DNA from 3 places in the Oceanobacillus locisalsi genome. Region 2 is predicted to be linked to each of the others. Evidence: riboswitches for the same ligand, from Rfam matches in the RefSeq annotation. Region 2 holds a riboswitch; each other region holds the start of a gene.
The links. Region 2 has a riboswitch for thiamine pyrophosphate ahead of ACFQ19_RS17580 (YkoF family thiamine/hydroxymethylpyrimidine-binding protein). Riboswitches for the same ligand answer to the same signal wherever they lie in the genome.
Positions count from the first base shown of each region.

Region 1: it holds a riboswitch for thiamine pyrophosphate, as region 2 does, so the genes downstream of both, tenA (thiaminase II) here and ACFQ19_RS17580 (YkoF family thiamine/hydroxymethylpyrimidine-binding protein) in region 2, are expected to answer to the same signal.
Region 3: it holds a riboswitch for thiamine pyrophosphate, as region 2 does, so the genes downstream of both, thiT (energy-coupled thiamine transporter ThiT) here and ACFQ19_RS17580 (YkoF family thiamine/hydroxymethylpyrimidine-binding protein) in region 2, are expected to answer to the same signal.

Region 1 is NZ_JBHTKK010000029.1:2,510-8,904, forward strand. It holds gene ACFQ19_RS17625 (hypothetical protein) at 235-417, opposite strand; gene solA (N-methyl-L-tryptophan oxidase) at 410-1,402, opposite strand; gene ACFQ19_RS17635 (LysM peptidoglycan-binding domain-containing protein) at 1,841-2,323, opposite strand; gene tenA (thiaminase II) at 2,875-3,549, opposite strand; TPP riboswitch at 3,635-3,737, opposite strand; gene ACFQ19_RS17645 (hypothetical protein) at 4,165-5,502, opposite strand; gene ACFQ19_RS17650 (PH domain-containing protein) at 5,805-6,245, shown strand.
Region 2 is NZ_JBHTKK010000028.1:41,718-48,112, reverse strand. It holds gene ACFQ19_RS17600 (hypothetical protein) at 1-90, shown strand, start outside; gene ACFQ19_RS17595 (TetR/AcrR family transcriptional regulator) at 164-787, opposite strand; gene ACFQ19_RS17590 (SDR family NAD(P)-dependent oxidoreductase) at 988-1,743, opposite strand; gene ACFQ19_RS17585 (D-2-hydroxyacid dehydrogenase) at 1,946-2,878, opposite strand; TPP riboswitch at 3,068-3,171, shown strand; gene ACFQ19_RS17580 (YkoF family thiamine/hydroxymethylpyrimidine-binding protein) at 3,274-3,876, shown strand; gene ACFQ19_RS17575 (ECF transporter S component) at 3,876-4,484, shown strand; gene ACFQ19_RS17570 (ABC transporter ATP-binding protein) at 4,462-6,039, shown strand; gene ACFQ19_RS17565 (energy-coupling factor transporter transmembrane component T family protein) at 6,036-6,395, shown strand, end outside.
Region 3 is NZ_JBHTKK010000022.1:25,167-31,561, reverse strand. It holds gene polA (DNA polymerase I) at 1-859, opposite strand, end outside; gene pnpS (two-component system histidine kinase PnpS) at 1,050-2,414, opposite strand; gene ACFQ19_RS15555 (response regulator transcription factor) at 2,415-3,107, opposite strand; gene thiT (energy-coupled thiamine transporter ThiT) at 3,617-4,183, opposite strand; TPP riboswitch at 4,335-4,438, opposite strand; gene ACFQ19_RS15545 (M3 family oligoendopeptidase) at 4,502-6,295, opposite strand.

The DNA of each region.
Region 1 (6,395 bases), on a different contig from region 2:
CAAGAGTTATTTGAAACTTAAGCTTGTCCATCATTGTACTTTAAATATGCTAAAGAGAACTTCCCGTAATTAGGAAGTTCTCTTTAGCATACTAGAATATCCAATTCTAAAAAACAGGAAATAGCGTTCATTCAATATTGTATTACCTTACATTATTATTCGTTTCAAATAAAAGGAGAAAGGAATTGTTTTTTTCACCCTGCAAAACCAATTCCGAGATTACGCTATTTGTTTTTATTGTACCGAGTTCTTAAGACTTGGACGATCCAATTTAAAAATGGATATATCGTGTCCCGTTTCACCGGACACTGCCAGTTGAGATAGTATTTCCCCTACTGCACTGGCAAACTTGAACCCATGCCCTGAAAACCCGGCAGCAATGGAGATATGAGAGTGAACCGGATGTTTATCAATGATAAAGTGACCATCTGGAGTTCTTGTATAAACAAATCAACCCTTTCTTTAACGCTCCGGATGCTTCCGGCATGAATTGATCCAGGAATTCGCGTAAATGACCCTGGTCGTTTTCATCAGACCCAAATTCCCGATTCATTGTATCTGGGTCTATTGCATTAACATAATCGTGTCTCCCAATTTTCAAACCGCAACCGCCAAAAGTTGGAAATCCATAATAAATGGCTCTTGTATCACCTGATGGAACTTCTACCATAAACACAGGAAATACGTTTGAATTAAATAGGTCTTCATTCGCTTCAAACCAGGCGACAGGTTGTCTGGTTGGGACAAGGGGAAGATTCAGGTCTACTTTGTCAGCTAATTTTCCGCTCCAGGATCCAGCGCTGATAATTAACTTATCTGATGTAAATAGATCGTTTTGCGAAATCACTGTAACAGAATCTTCATAAGCCTTGATATCAATAATCGGATTATTAAATGAAACCTCTGCTCCATGGTGCACCGCCAGCTCTTTATATGCCTGGTTGCAATTTTCACTAAATAATATTCCAGAATCAGGTTCAAAAAAACCATTATAATCATCTGGTATACGCAAACCTTGAAATCGCTCTTTTATCTGTGTCCCTGTTAAATAATCAACATTTAAATGATATTCCTTTCCACTTGTAATAGCTTCATCAATAAACGGTGCATCATCTTTAGGTCCAAACCCTATTGCACCAACTTGAGTAAATATTTTATGATGAGATTTCTTTTCGAGTTCATCCCAAAGTTCCTGTGATCTAAGAGCAAGCGGCACATATTCTCTTCCTTCCCCATAAGCATGGCGAATGATTCGGGTTTCCCCATAATGGCTCCCTTGATCATGCGGAGGGTTGTAAGAATCAACGAGCAATACCTTCACTCCCTGCCTCGCCAAATAATATCCCGCAGCCATTCCCATTGACCCCGCACCAGCTACAATTACATCATAATGTTTTGTCATATGAAATCCTCCTTGATTTTATTGAAAATGGATGAATTATCCTTTTCATGCATTTTCTTTTTTGGATAGAAAGAATAATTGCATCCTGCTAAAGGTTTTTCAAATACCAACAAGAATCCAATTCTATTTCATAGATAACAATAAATGATTTCGAAATTGTCCCTCAATCATTGAAGATTATTATTTATCGGTAAGCGCTTACAAATATTTTAAGTCATTTTTAAAACTGTGTGAAATTATTAATAACGATATCACCCATCTTTCTTGTTAATGTATTTCATTTATCAAAGTAAATATTCGTTTTTCAGCCTGTTATTATGAGACATCACAACAAAAAAGCAGTCAGCCTAAATATAGTTCACTGGCTGGCTGCTTTTTTGTTGTAATAAATTACAGGAAGCATATTCATACATAATTCTTAAAATCTCATTTTACAGTTTAATAAGTCCAAACTTTAGCTTGAAGCTCCTGCACTCCAAATTCCAGTGCATCATCTAAATCTTCCTTATAAATATCTAAATGCCCATTTGTGATAGCACTTCCCCGGTCTTCACACACGTAAGTTTCATCCAACTCCGGGATATGTATTTTCGTTCCAAAAGGAAGAGATTCTGGACATGCGATGGTTCTTCCTTCCTCTACTTCTTCACCGGATGCTGTTACTCTATAGCCAGGATCCCCTGGTTCTTTACCCGTAGATTCTTCTCCAGCTGTATAAGCTGTCACGGTAAAAGGAGTTCCTGCTTCATCCGGTATTTTGATTGTCTGCCCGGCTTCAATAGAAGCGGAATCCGAAATAGATGGGTTGGCTGCAATAACAGCATTAGCATCTACTTGATAGTTTTGTGCGATACGGTACACGTTATCCCCCGGCTGCACTTCATAATGTTGCTCCGCAGATGCCGTTCCGGCAAAGAGCACGAACCCTGCCAAAGCTAGAATAATCGAAAAAATATACTTAATAATAACACCTTCCTCTCCATGTGATAGTTACTCTTTACCCTTCTTTTTAACTTATAAACTTGGATTCTATCGATATTTCTATTTTTTAATATAATTGTAAAGAAAATGAAAAAATAGAAATATTTTTTGTTCTGTAAAGTCATGTTCTTCTAGCGTATGCGACTATCCATATAAAACTATCGGTTCGTCACGACTAAATCATCGGATGCCAGTGGACGCAAAACAGAAAAAAGTAAATTGTTGCATCAAAAAACGCATTATACTGAATGACAGTTGCCCCACGTGCGCAGCTACTTTAGCCGCTACCGCAGACTTTCCTGCACCACTTCCTTCATCCAGAGATACCGCCAAAGGCTTGGTTCGCCCTTCTAGACGTGTTTGTATAGCGGTTACAATTTGCTGCACAGCTTCTTTTGGTATTGATGTTTATCTCCCGCTGGATCCAATAGAAATATCTAGACGGAATATTATATTTATACTATACAACTTGTTTTTCACTTAAAGCTTATTCATTTCTTACTTTCAGAAAACCAGTTTTCAAATGTATAAGCCATTTCCCAAAAGCGGAGTTCATACTCTTTTGCTATAATAAATTGTTCTTTAACTTTCTCCTTTTCCCTGTCGCTCATATCTTCAACGAGGGTATTGAGCAAATCAATCATGTCATTCGTTGAATCTTGGAATCTGTCACTTGCATACATGTTAATCCAGTTACGATAAATTTCCAGATCTGGTGTTGCATGCTCATTCTCTTTTCCGATGTCCGCGTATAACCAATAGCACGGTAATATTGCCGCAATGGTATGTGCCAAATTTCCAGACATTGTTGCCCGATATAAATGCGACGTATATGCATAAGCAGTTGGAGCTGGTTTAAAATTATCCATGTCCTCTTTTGTAATATGTAATATCTTCGCGTGTTCGTTGTGTACAGTTAATTCCGCTTCTGCTGTAAAACGCGCTTTATCTGCTAAAAGAGCAGTTAGTTTAAAATCTTCTGCTTGGGATGCAGCAATCGCGTGCACCTTACCATAATGTTTTAAATAGTAAATATCTTGCAGAATATAGTACTTAAATGTTTCCAGCGGTAAATCTCCCTTTACAATACCTTGCACAAATGGATGATTTAAACTTTTCTCCCAGCTTTCTTTCGTTGCATGACGTAATTCCTCTGTAAATTTCATAAAAATTCCTCCCTTTCATCTTTTCTAAAGACGAGCGGAAGGAATATTGACATATAAAATATACGCACATAAAAATAGCGTGTGATTGCTGCTTATTCCACTTCCCTCCGCCGGCCTTAACCAGATCAGGTTCTAAGGGTGCTAAATGTACATTTATCTCAGCCGTTATGGCGCCCCTGGTAGAAAATTTGAATTATTCGATTATCTATTATGGTAACAAAACAAAATGGCAAGTCAAGTTTATGAAAGTACTTGTTTTATCCACTTCTTCATTTCGCTGTTTTTGTATATCTTGGCATTGCTTTATAATATACGCTATTACAAAATGGAGGAAATCCCTATCAAATTTCTAACGTCTCTATATGTTGGTTGGGGGTAACACAATGAGCAAGCTGAGAAATTAACAAAACGATTTGATAGAGAAACCTCATAACTGAATGATAATGATTATCATTGTCATTGTCAATGTATAATGCCAATATTTTTAATTTATTTAAAAAAAGGAAGTACATAATTGATTTCTTATGAAACAAATTACATACTCCCCCCTTCATAGTTCAGATTCAACGTCAACAAACTCTCGCAATAGCGGTGATTACTTCCATAAATTCTTTTTTATTCGAGTTCTTTCTCTTCCACCTCACCCGTTTCTTTATCTACCAAATACCAGCCTATCGTGTTTGTCATCTGCACCTCATCATCTTCTCCTGCATATACAAATGCTTGAATATTAAAATACCCATCTTCATCTTCATGGACCATGGTTTTCACATCTTCCCGAGAAACGTCTTCATGCTCATCCACATAATCAAACACTGCGCTTGTAGCATCTTCTTCTGTCAATTCGGTATTTTCCTCTTGCTCGCTTGTATCCGATGCCTCTTTGGATGAGTTATTATTATCTTCTGCGTTATTTGTATTGTCGCTTCCTTCCTCCAACAATGGGTAAACGGAAATAACCTGGTCTGTTTCGTTCACAAGTTTAAGTTCCTCGACTTGAAAGTCAAGTGCAGCTAATTGAAGGACTTGTTCAAAATCTTCACGCTCTTGTTGAGACGCTTCTGCTCCGTCATTGATATGATACGTTACAGTGGCTTGATCCTCATCAATCCTTGCTTCTTCGATTTCCAAGCCTTCGTAAATCCCGGAGCGATAAGACCCGTCATCGTTCGTGGCGGTAGTCATCGCTTCAACAGTCTGCCCGAAATCAAGCAATTCGCCATCCTCCGCAAAGATTTCTTCTTCCGCTACAGCGCCGCTTATATAAGTGTGTTCCCCTCGCTCTGTTTCTTCTGGAGACATAACATAGTATCCACGATTGGGCTCTTGTTCGATGTCAACAGGATCCTGCCATTGATTTTCAGCAAAAACCAGTCCTCTCTCTCCATCCTGATTAAAAAGATTAAATTCATCTAATCCATATCGGAAACCGATCTCATTTAACGCTTCCCAAAACATCGCTGACTCCGTCGATGCCATACTTAAATCATCATCTTCGTTAAAATATAAATTTGCCTCTGTTCCATCGACCTCAAAATTAGTTGTAGCAGAGAACAAGTCACGTTGCGAAGGATCACTTTCCATTAATGATTGATGTATACGCTCCTCCCGTGTCATCTCATCCGCTGTCCGTGTGAAGTAAAGCAATAAATCTGTTCCATCCAGCCACTCGGCATGAATCAGGTAATCACCGGAGACTTGTTCTTCTGTATACTCCTGTTCTTCTGCTTCGTTATCGGAATGGTCGTTTGCCTCCTCGTTTTCCGCCGGGTTCTCATCAGATGCAGCGCCCTCCTCTGGGTTGTTTGATTCTGTCTCATTTACATCTTCCTCTGAATCTGCCTCATTGTTTGACGGTGTTTCATCTGCAGAATCTGTTTCATTTGTATTATTGCATGCCGCCAATACGAAACTAAATAAAAACAGTCCGAAAACAACGCCTATTTTTTTCAAAATACCCCCTCCAAAATCATGGCTTCGTTATTAGAACTATTCCCGGGATTTAAAAAATAAAACTGTGTTTGTTTTTTTGAGGTTGGATGCGTTGCTGTGTATATGTAGAAAATGCTAATTTTTATTTGAAACCATAAAAATAAACAACTATTCCTCACTATGCAATTGATGACCTTATTGATGAAAGAGCAAAATCTGCATTGGGATGAATGAAATAAAGAGAAAAACACTCTATAATAGTTGGGTAGAAATAGTAAGAAAATATACCTGGAAAGCAACTGCAAGAAAGGTGGGATTGCGCCATGATTTTTCGTTCAAAAGTAGACGGTTTTTTCGTAACGTTTATGTCCATCGTGATTTTATTAATAGGTGCTGTAACGCTGCTGCCTCCACTCATTGATAATGAGGCATCCACAGCCGTCGTCATAATAATGACTGCTATCTGTATTATTGTAGCAGGATCCTTGTTATGGATGTCTTTTTCAATCAAGTATATTTTTTATGACAATTATCTGTTAGTGAAAGGCGGACCACTCAAAAGTAAAATCCCCTATCAAAGCATAAGAAAAATTTCACCGACAACAGATATCTTTACTGGTTATCGCATTTTATCTGCCCGAAATGGTCTTGAATTATTTTACGATGCAGCCATACTTGGCAGTGTAAAAATTTCGCCAAAGTATAGAAGAGAATTTATTACGGAGTTAAAAAAGCGATGTCCGAATGTACATATTCAGGAATAAAACTTTATCATCGGTAAAAGAACCCCAACGATTTTCTGACACGTCGGGGTTCTTTTATCTATTCATTTCATAAATACCTTGCCCATTTTTGTTTAAAACGATTCAAAACAGCCGTGAAATAGCACTTGCCTGCCAATCTATAGCGGAAGC
Region 2 (6,395 bases):
CTCTTGGGTTGTATTCTTTCCTTTTTAACAGGCATCTTCTTTTATTATCTTTTATATCCAATCCAAGAGAAGCAGAAAAATCGGGAGTAAAAAATAGATAAACTGAAAAAATTCCTCAGACTTTTAATGAACGTGAAAATCTGAGGAATTTTTCATTCAAGCACTATGCTTTCTGTATAATTCCTTTCTCCAATATTTGTATAATTCTTTCTGTCTCTACTTCTTCTTCATCCCAATTGATTTCCGGAAGAAACACGTAACGAGCTACAATATACGATAAAATAGACGAAGCAACCGTACGTATAATGGCATCCGTCTTTATATCCGCCAGCTGCCCTTTTTCTTGATAATACGTGACAATTTCTCGCAGCTTATCAAAAACATCATTTCCCACATATTCAATAAACTTTTCTTTCAGGTCGGGATGAAACGGAATTTCCTGCACCAATATTTTTAACATCGGCAAATTATTTTGGATGAATTCTTTTCGATTTTCAATCATCGCCCGAATAAAATCTTGAATGTACTCAAATTCCTGATCAAGCACCTTATTCAGATCTTTTTTTATCATGGGGGCAATCCACTTCACCATCATTGGCGAAACAACCGCCAGCAGCAGTCCTTTTTTCGATTTAAAATGCTTAAAAATCGTTCCTTCTGCTACCTCTGCTTTATTGGCAATTTCACTCGTTGAAGTCCCTGCATAGCCTTTTTCTGCAAATAAATCCGTTGCCGCTTCTAGTATCGCTATTTGTTTTTTCGTCAGTTTAGGTTCTTTGTTTGTCATATTCACTCGCCTCTTATCACGTTAGACATATCTATCTATACTATATCGGATATGCAGCAAGTTTGTCATGAATAATGCGATGACTTCATACAACTGACAATAAACCAAAACAAAAAAATTTCCGATTATCTCATTTGGACAACCGGAATTTTTTTGACCTGCTATGTCAAAGCCTCTTCTCTATCACTTAATCCATTCTCCTAAAGGGAATTCGTTGCTCCGCCATCAATCGGAAATTCAGCACCTGTTGTATAAGAAGAATCATCCGATGCTAAGAACAACACCGTTTTCGCTACCTCAGCCCGTTTTCCTAAACGGCCAAGCGGATACCCTTCTCCAACTTCTTCCGTAGATTTTCCTTGTTGCTCCGCGCCATAATCTGCCATCTGCGTATCAATATAACCGGGATGGATAGAGTTCACACGAATCTGATCTTTAGCAACTTCCATCGCAACATCCTTACTCATAATACGGACTGCTCCTTTGCTTGCACCGTATAATGCATGTCCAGGAGCTCCGCCAAGTCCTGCAACAGAAGAAGCGTTGATAATGGAGCCACTTTTTTGCTTCTGCATCACTGGAAGCACATGTTTCATACCTAAGAAAGTACCTGTCACATTGATATTCATTAATTTATTCCATGTATCTAATTCAATTTCGGTGACTGGCTTAATAATATAGATACCAGCGTTGTTAAACAAGACATCAATTGTACCAAACTGGTCCACTGCTTTTTGAACAACTTCTTGCCAATCCGCTTCCTGACTGACATCATGCTTTATCGAAATAGCCTCTGCTCCAAGATCCTTTACTTCTTTTTCTGTTTCTTGTATACCCTCCACATTGACATCTGTCAAAATAAGCTTTGCGCCTTCTTTTGCAAATAAATGAGCTGTTTCTTTTCCAATACCTGTTCCAGCTCCTGTGATGAGCGTTACTTTATCTTGTACTCTCAATCTAAACTCCTCCTTGAACTACTTCTTAAAACATACAATTTCCTACACCCATTGTATATTTCCCTTTTTTTGTATGAATAAACATCAAAACATAATGTACATCGTATAGTTTCTGAGGAGTTTTATTTTTTATACATCGTCAAAATTGTAATCATTGATTCGCATTTGGACTCTGTAAATAGCAATACATGTAAAAATATTTTCAATATCCTTTTTGAACATCTACTTTATTTTCCAACACTTCTCCCGCTTCAACCTTATGCAGTGTATCAACAAAACAATCCGCCGCTTCTTTAGCAGTCGTCACAGCGGATATATGCGGCGTGACTGTTATATTTGGATGCCTCCAAAAGGCATGCGTTTCCGGCAACGGCTCTTCGCGGCAAACATCCAGCACCGCAAATCGCACCTGCTCCTTATCGATTGCTTCTATCAAGTCGTCCTCAACGACAGACTTTCCTCTGCCCACATTGATAAACCCGATATGCCCAACTTGGTTAAAGAATGATTTATCAAATAAATCAGCTGTTTTATCGGTTAATGGCAATGTATTTATGACATAATCAGCTTCTTTCATCAACGAGTTATTGGAACTAGCAGCTGCCACTTGTTCAAAAGCCGGCTTCTGCTTCCCGCTTAAAGATATGCCATACACCTTCATTCCAAACCCCGTCAATATATTAGCTACTGTACTGCCAATTTCGCCGGTTCCATAAATCACTGCTATTTTCGCATCCAATAGCGCAGGAGTAACTTCGCGCCACACTTTGTTCTCCTGCTGTGCTGCAAAAGTGGCATGTTCTTGGGTATCCTTTAGAATATAACTCAGACAATACTCTCCAATACGCTGCCCAAACGAGCAAACGGTCCGCGTTAATAATACGTTTTCATTCCAGTCCTGATGATACAAAAAACCATCGACGCCGGCTCCCAGAGAATGTACCCATTTTACTTTACTATAGTCAGTATCTTTCTGTACTTGAAAACCGCAAAAAACATCTGCCCAATCCAGGTCTTCTTCAGTCAAAACATCTTCGGTTACGTAACGAATGTTTTTGTCTAGTTTATATTGTTCTATGTGTTCTTTTAATTCCTTTATCATCGGGCTGACAATAACTATTTTTTGAATATCCACATTAACATCCCCTCTCCTTTTTTATTATAGAGGATTATTTGATTTTTTAAAAATATTCAATATAATGCTTTTATATAAAAACATCATCCTATTAGAGATGATCGTATTAAATTTTGAAGGTTCTCAAGCCTCTTTACAACTTATACTAATTTAGATATGATATGAATTACCATAACAACTGCATAAACCGAATCTCACTAGGGGAGCTTTTTTAAATAGCTGAGAAGGTGAAAACCTGACCCTTAATACCCGATCTGGATAATACCAGCGTGGGGAAGTGTAGTGGACCGTATGTCAATCGTTTTATTGATGCTACATTTTTCATACATACGTACAAACTGCATTCCCATCGGAGTGCAGTTTTTTTATGGATAAATATTATTGGAGGTATGGAAATGACGATCGAATGTGGTACAAGTCGAATTGCAGGGTGTCAATTTACGCTGTTTCCGATGAGCGATGATTTTGCGGAGGTTATTTTATCAACATTAGAAGAAGTTGACATGTCAAAGGTGTGGAAATCAACCGATGATGTAACGACATGTATCAGAGGCAAAAGAGTGCATATTTTTGACGTTACAAAAGCGCTTTTTCTTCATGCTGCTAAAACAGGGAAGCATGTCGCGATGAGCGGCACGTATTCCATCGGCTGCCCTGGCGACTCAACGGCTGATGTCTATATGGATGAGAGTAACGAGCTGATGAATGAATCCTCTTCGAAAGCGGTTCAGCAGCAAGCCGGATGTAAATTCTCTCTATATCCTTTAGGCGAAGAAGATTATATGGAAAAAATATATCAGCAGATCGATTGGTCCAAAACTACGGAAGTGTCTGTCAGTCACGCCCATTATGCGACAAGATTAGACGGGGATGTGCATGATATTTTCCGCGTTTTACAGCAATCCTTCGAGCAGGTGCAGGATGTAGTTTCACATGTGACGATGACGTTTACGATTTCAGCAAACAGCCCTTCTAATCCAAAAGAACAGGAGCAATAATCATGAAACAATGGAAATTGAAAGATATCGTTTTGATGTCCATTCTTGGAGTTGTTTTTGGACTGATCTACCTTGCTTTTTTCGGAGTGGGAAATGTGCTGTACGGCGTCTTGACACCGTTTGGATTGGGACCGCTCAGCTATGAGCTCATCTTTGGTGTCTGGTTTATTGTCTCGATTATTGCTGCTTATATTATTCGAAAACCCGGGGTAGCTTTTACCTCAGAGACCATTGCAGCACTAACAGAGGTGTTAGTCGGCTCTACTGCAGGACCAACTTTGATTTTATCCGGTATGGTACAAGGTCTTGGCGCAGAACTTGGCTTTGCTCTCACAAGGTGGAAAGATTACCGCCTGCGAGTTTTGATCCTGTCAGGTATGTTGGCAGCCACGGTAAGCTTTCCTTATGCTTACTTTATGTCCGGGTATGACGCCTATACGAACTGGCTTGTTATCGCCATGTTTATTACCCGTGTTATTAGTGGTGCGCTGATTGCCGGTTTATTAGGAAAATATATCGCCGATCAATTAGCAGCTACAGGAGCACTGAGCGGTTACCCGTTAGGAAAGGAGAGGCAGAAGCGACATGAGCAATCAAGCGCATCGTAACCCTTTATTCCAATTGAATGATTTTTCTTTTTTCTATCAAGATCAAGCAGAAGCCGTTATCAACCAGCTTACTGTTTCTCTTTATGCGGATGAAGTTACTCTATTGATGGGGGCGAGCGGTGCGGGTAAAAGCACTCTTGCCCTCTGCCTTAATGGGCTATACCCAGAAGCTGTAGAAGGAACAACGAAAGGCGAGATTCTTTTTCAAGGAAGAGCCACACAAGATTACGCAAAAGGCAAGCTTAACCAAAAGGTCGGCATTGTTTTTCAGGATCCAGAGAGTCAATTTTGTATGATTCGTGTCGAGGATGAATTAGCTTTTGTCTTAGAAAACATGGCCATACCAAGAGAAGAAATGTATATGCGTATCTTAACAGCACTAAAACAAGTAGGCATGCAAGATTTTCTCTATCATAAAATCCATGATTTATCAGGAGGACAGAAGCAGAAAATTGCCTTGGCCTCTGTATTGCTGATGGAACCAGATTATTTAATTTTAGATGAACCAACAGCCAATTTAGACCCGGTTTCCAGACTTGAATTCATTGAAACTATAATGCGGCTTCAAAAGGAATTGCAGCAAGGGGTGCTGGTCATTGAACATCAAGCTGAAGATTGGGTGGATTATGCAGATCGGATGCTGGTATTAAACCATGCCAGCCAAGTAGTTATCGATGATCAGCCAGCTACGGTTTTTTCAGCCTATCGGGAGGAATTGCACGCCCATCATATTGCCTTTCCGCCGGCCTATCGGAAAGAACTGGAGCAAGCATTACCAGCCATTCATGAATACGATTCAGCACCTATTATGGAGGTTGATCAGCTCGCTTTTCAATATAAAAAACAATCGATCTTAAATTATGTGTCGTTCTCTATTTATCCAGGTGAATTAATGGCAATCTTAGGTGAGAATGGTGCGGGCAAATCTACATTGCTGCAGTTGCTCACGCGATTAAAACAGCCTCAGGACGGTCAGATAACCTTGCATCAGAAAAATCTAAATGCATGGTCAGAACATGAATTAAGAAAACGGACCGGTTTTGTTTTTCAACAGCCGGAACATCAGTTTATACGCGACGCCGTTTATCAGGAAATAACATTTGGTATGCAATTAAATGGCATGCCGGCAAAGCAATTGGAAAGCAGAGCTTCTGCCTTATTGAAATTATTACATTTAGAAAAGCATCAGGCTCGTAATCCTTTTATGTTAAGCGGCGGCCAGAAGCGGCGCTTAAGTGTGGCAACCATGCTGGATGAAACCCCTGATCTATTATTCTTTGACGAACCAACGTACGGGCAGGATCATCAGACGACCAAGGAGCTGCTGGATATTATTCACAATTTGAGAGAGCAAGGAACTGCTGTCATGATCGTAACCCATGATATGGAATTAGTTGCCAAACATTGCCAACGGGCAGTTGTATTGAACGAAGGCGGCATTGCTTTTGATGGGGCTCCTGATTACTTATGGGAACAGACTCCGCTTTTAAATAAGGCGAGACTTCGATCTCCTTATCATAAAAGGTTCTCTAGCAAAGCGGCGATTGTTCCATGATTCAATCGATTAATCCGACGATAAAAGCACTGGCAGTTTTAATTCCAGGCATTCTATTAAGTTTCGCTTTCGATATGATCACGCCGCTTATTTTCTTGATATATATATTGATGCTAACTTTATTTTTCACTAATATACCATTAAAAAAATGGCTATTGTTTTTTATTCCGCTTTCACTATTTGCCATTGGACTGGCTTGGATGACTATGCTTTATACCGATGAATCTTACAATACCGGTCCGGTAGTTTTTCAGTTTCTATGGTTCGAGATCACCTCCGGAAGCTTTCAAGTCGGAATCAGCCTGGCATTACGATCGTTATGCTTTATCTCATTATCCTTGTTATTTGCCCTGACG
Region 3 (6,395 bases), on a different contig from region 2:
CGGAAATTCGCGTTAATAGCGACTGGAAACCTAAGTCCATAAACATATTACGAACAGATGCTGTGGAGAAGCCTTCATAAACAGCATCATCCAATTGAACGGTAATGGGCGAGTCCCGGTTAATGGTAGCTAAATCCTTACTCATTATCGCATCATCACGATAGGTTGTTAAATTTTCCTTCAGCTTTTTCCCGCTGACCTCATCTAAGTGTTCGTACACTTTCTCTAATGTATGAAACTGTGTTAACAGTTTGGTAGCTGTTTTTTCACCGATTCCCGGAACGCCAGGAATATTATCTGAACTGTCTCCCATCAGTCCTTTCAAATCCGTAATCTGTTCCGGGGTTACTTGCATCTTTTCGAATAGGTAAGAGGGTGTATAGTTTTCAATTTCACTGATTCCTTTTTTGGTCACCCGGACAGTCACCTGGTCCGATACAAGCTGCAGTAAATCTTTGTCGCCGGAGAACACGGTTATGTCCCATTCTTCGTTATCTGCCTGTTTCGATAATGTTCCAATAATATCATCTGCTTCATATTGATCCAGCTGGTAATGTTTAATACCAAACGCATCGAGCAGTTCTTTTAAGACAGGAAATTGTTCAGAAAGTTCCGGGGGTGTTTTTTCCCGGCCTCCTTTATATTCTTTATACGTTTCGTGGCGGAAAGTCGTTTTTCCTGCATCAAAAGCAACAAGCATATGTGTCGGCTGCTCTTCTTCTAAAATCCGAAGCAATATCGTAGTAAAACCATAGATACCATTGGTATAAACGCCTTTTTCATTATTTAACAGCGGCAACGCAAAAAAAGCGCGATAAATAATACTGTTGCCATCAATTAAGATCAGCTTTTGGGTCATCATTCTGTCTCCTTTATCTTTCATCGCTAATTGTAATCTTATTTTATCATGTTTAGAGAAAACTGCATAATGCGTATACGTAGGTTATCCTTTACTCCCTTATCTTATAACGGCAGTTCTTTCATTTATAAAGTGACACTTCCTTCCGTTACCCTACAAGAACAAAAGCCACCACCCGGGCGGTGATGACTTAAGGTTTTGGTATATATACATGGACTGCTGTTCCTTTGTCCACTTCACTTTCTAAAACAATTTCCCCTTGGTGAACCTCGACTATATGCTTTACTATAGCGAGTCCAAGGCCGGTTCCTCCCGTATTTCTGCTTCTGTCCTTATCCACTCTGTAAAAGCGTTCAAACACTCTGGAAGTCGCCTTTTGTTCAATACCGATTCCTGTATCCTCAATGAGAATATGAACACGTTCATTTTCTTCATTTATGCTTAAATGGATATTTCCTCCAGATGGTGTATAGTTAATCGCATTATCTACGAGATTGATAATAACCTGCTTCAATTTATCAGAATCTGCATACACGTCTGTATCCGGAGAAATCGATGTTGTAAAATCTAAATCTTTTTTTGCTGCTTTTTGTTCCAGTTGCGGCAGCACTTCATCTATCATTTGTTTCGCATTAAAACGCTCTTTTTCCAGTTGGAAATCTTCCCTTTCCAGGCGGGAAAGTTCTAACAGATCTTCTATAAGCAATTGCAGCCTGTGGCTTTCCTTATATATAATCTCAATAAACTCTTCTGCCGCTTGCTCATCATGTTGCTTTTCCTTTAATGTTTCCGCAAACCCACGTATAGACGTAATAGGTGTACGCAATTCATGAGAAACATTCGCAACAAAATCTTTACGCATTTTTTCTAACCGCTTCAATTCTGTTATATCATAAATAACCAGTACAGCCCCCTTAATCATATTATGCTCGTTAAAAACAGGTGCAGCAATAACTTCCATATAGTTTTTAGTCAGCCCGCGCTCGTTTTTAAACTGTTCTTTGACAGGCTGTTCATACAGAAATGTTTCTTGGACAACATTGTGCATGGCTTCATTTTCAAATACATCATAATATAAATGACCGCGATACTGTTTATCTTCCCCTTGAAACATTTCCAAGAAACCTCGATTCACCAGGTGAACGTACCCTTTTTCATCAATCAGCGCGAGGCCGTTTTTCATATTATCGATAATAGAAGTTAATTGCTCTGCCTGCATTTGTTCCTGAATCGTAATTTCATTCATATTCCGCGCTAATTTATTGATGTTTTTGCTTAATTGCTCCATTTCTTTACTATTACTGTTGTTAAAGCGGGCTGAATAATTTCCTTTAATCATTTCATTTACTGTTTTTGAGGCTTTATTAAGCGGTCTTGCGTATTTGTTATAAAATTGCATAAATATAATAGAAATCACTAAAAATTCTACTAATATAATAGCTATGATAAAAATCCAATTTCCTTGAGCTTGTACCATCAGCCACCCTGATAATATCAGGACCACCGTGATGCCAAGAATATTTGGAAACAATGGCTTTGAAAATAATATATGCATTTAAACCGGCTCCTCTAGTTTATAACCTAACCCACGAACTGTTTTGATATATACAGGCTTTTTAGAATCAGGTTCAATTTTATCCCGCAGATGGCTTACATGCACATCCACGATTCTCGTATCTCCCATGAAATCATAATCCCATACACTGCTGAGTAATTGATCTCGGGAAATGACTTTTCCTTTATGTTTAGCCAAATAGTACAGGAGTTCAAACTCTTTTCTTGTAAAAGTAATTAATTCTTCTTTTATTTCTGCTTCATAGCGCTCCGGGTAAATTGTTAAATCTTTTATTCGCAGAGACTGAAAATAATCCCCTTCCGGCCGCTGTGACCTCCTGATAATGGCCTTCACACGGGCAACCACTTCTTTCGGGCTGAACGGTTTTGTCAAATAATCATCTGCTCCGAGCTCCAGACCAAGGATTTTGTCAATTTCCTCATCTTTTGCTGTCAGCATTAAAATCGGTGTGTCCATATCATTTTTTCGAAGTTTCCTGCATACTTCTATCCCGTCTAATTTCGGGAGCATTAAATCTAAAATAATCAATTCATAGCGGTTAGATGAAGCTTTCTCGTAAGCCTCTTCCCCGTCGTATGCCACGTCTGTCGTAAACCCGGCATTCTCGATATTGTATTTTAGCAACGTCACAATGGATTGTTCATCATCTACGATTAGAATTTCTTTATCCATTTGGAAAATCCCCCCTTAATTCATATATACGTTCCCATTGATAAAAAATCCTTCTTTAAATAAGATTTTCTCGAAGGAAAAGGAACATAAAAATATATTGCTTTCATCTTTATTTTCTTTATTCTACCATTATTTAGCCAGATAGCCTATTCCATAACAGAATGTTAATAAAACTTAACAAAATTAACATTCTGTTGAAAAAGAGTAGAAGGTGTAAGGCTGCCGCTGCGGCGGACCGTTTTGCTTTCCGACGTACAACGGTTTTTGATGGAGCGAGTAACCGCAGTCCCAGGACGTCGGAAAGCGAAGGGCTTGGCCGGAGTAGTCGCTATACACCATATTCTGATCAAAAAATAAAAGAATGTTTAAACTTAACATGATAATAGAGAGCGTGTTCATCCTGAAACAGCAAGGTTTATATACTTATTCTTTAGTGCGAACGTTGAGAAAATGAAATAAAAATCCTGAAGCAAGGCATGCTGCAGGATTTTTGTGTGAGGGAGTTTTCTTTACATTTTTCCTACTAATGTTCTCGGCTGTTTATAAAACAAAAGAAATACAATAATAAGACTTAAAACAAAAGATGGAATCATATAAGATGAATTATAAATTAATGAATAGAGCCAGGCTGGCTGCCCTTCTACTGCTGAACCGAAGAACACCATTCCGGCAATATAATGACAAATAAAACGGGCTGCTGAACCCAGGAATACGCCTGTCAGAATGTAGATAAAAGATTTTTTTATCTGCTTCTTTTTCATATTGTCGATAACCTGCTTGGAAAACACTCCAGCCAGTCCGACAACAGTGAAAGCTAGCCCATATTCAATAATGCCCTGTACCGGGTGCAAGATATAAGCCGTACCTGTAGCCACCTGCAGTATTCCCCAGAGGAACCCGGACAATAAGCCTCCCTTTAATCCCCACCGGAAAGCAACAATAAAGACAGGAATCATTGCAAAAGATACAGACCCTCCTTGCGGCCAGAGTGTAAATCCAATTGGTAAAATATCCAGTAATAAAGCCAGTGCTGTAAAGATAGCTACTTCGACCAAAAACAATGTTTTATTTTTCAAATGTTTCTCCCCCATTTACATGAAACAATCATAATTTAATACTTTCCTAACGCACAAAAAAGTAATGCCAAGGGGAGTCTTCTTGATGGTCATGTTCTTCCAATAATCATAAAAGAACATTTTACACTCCGCTCACACATTACTTTTATATCCATCAAAAAGTCCACAATCCCTGCGCCAGCGTTAACTGACAGGTTCAAAGGGTCAGAACACAAACATGTCCACTCTCAGCCAAAGGCTCCCCTTGCAGGCTTTTTTATTCACTTTTTTGTATAAATGTAGTATAAATCACTTTTAGATAATTCGCAATAGACGTGATTACTTTTCCAGTTTCTTGGCTAGTTCTAAAAATTCCTGGACATCCTGTTTACATATTTCCATTGCATTTTCCCAGAAATCAGGTTTTGTCAGATCCACCTGCAGATGCTTTTCAGCAAGTTGTTCCACAGTCATCCGGCCGGTATCTCTTAATAATGTAATATATTTTTCTTCAAAATTACCTTCATATTCTTTCGCATATGCATAAATTCCCTGACTGAATAAATAACCGAATGTATAAGGGAAATTATAGAACGGTACATTGGTAATATGAAAATGCAGCTTGGACGCCCAAAAATGCGGGTCGTATTCAGACAAACTTTCGCAATACGCTTCTTTTTGTGCTTCTACCATAAGCTCATTCAACCGGTACGTGCTTACCATCCCCTGTTTGCGTTCTTTATAGAATTGTTTCTCGAATAAGAAGCGGGCATGGATATTCATAAAGAAAGCAATGCTGCGTGACACTTTATCTTCTAATAAGGTCAACTTTTCTTCATCTGTTTGAGCCATTTTTACCGACGCATCTGCGACAATCATTTCCGCAAACGTGGAAGCAGTTTCTGCCACATTCATGGCATAACCTTGATTTAACCCATTTACATCATTCATCACATACTGATGATAACCATGCCCTAATTCATGGGCCAGTGTCGCGATATTGGAAGGCGTTCCTGAGTAAGTCATAAAGATACGGGTCTGCTCACTGACAGGAAAGCTCGTACAGAAACCTCCAGGACGTTTCCCTGCCCGATCTTCCGCTTCAATCCAGCGTTTCTCAAATGCCATTTGTGCGAAATCCGCCATTTGCGGGCTGAAACTGCGGAATTGTTCCACAATAAAAGCCGCTCCCGCATCATAGCTCATCTTTTCTATATTTGACCGGATAGGAGCATGTACATCAAAAATGCTTAATTCGTCCAAACCCAGCAGAGAAGCTTTTTGGTGTAAGTAATTAACAAATAGCGGTTTGTGTTTTTCAATCGCTCCCCACATCGCATGCAACGTTTCTTGCTGCATCCGATTTTTCTCTAAGGGCTCTTTCAACACATTCTCCCAACCGTAATGTTTATAAGTTTGCAGCCGAAAGCCCGCCAAGTGATTTAACGTCTGTCCGAATAAAGCTTCATTCTTTTTCCATGCATCACTGATTTGGCGAAAAACATGCTCTCTTTGCGCACGATCAGCAGTGGATAATTTATTTGAGGCCTGTCCGACAGAGTAAGGCTGCACCTCTCCGTTCTCTTCTATATCGATTGTCATGTTGCCGACAACCGCTTCATACATCTGATTCCAGGCATGGTATCCATCTATTGCTAAATCGCTGATTAAAATTTCTTCGTTTTCCGACAATTGTTCACGTGCTCGTTCTCTCCTTTCAGTTAATATAAATTGCAGCGGTTTCATTGTGTCTTGTACAAGCAGCCGGTTCCACGCAGTATCTGTTATTGCTGCCAGTTTCTGATCAATTATTTTCGTAAGCGCGCTATACGCTGCTGCTATTTGAGCTCTTTTGGCAACATAGATTTCAGCTTGTTTATCTGTTACATCTTGGGCACTTAAACAACTGATATAAGCTCCCATCTCACGTACCTTTTTCGTTATCCGTTCTAAATCACATACGATCTTTTCCCAGTTTTCAACCGATCCATTCGTGTCCATACGTGTTACTTCTTCGGTCAATGTCTCAATCTCTTTGCTGATTTCATAGACAAATTGATGGAACGCTTGTGAATTACTTTCTCCCGAAAAAATAACATCTAAATCCCATGTCGACTGTAAATTCTGAATCATTCGCTTCTCCCCTTTTTTATTTATTCTATGCTCTAATATTTAGTATATCGAACTTTTCATTCAAAAGCATTAAAAAACAGCCTGTATAGAACTTCAATTC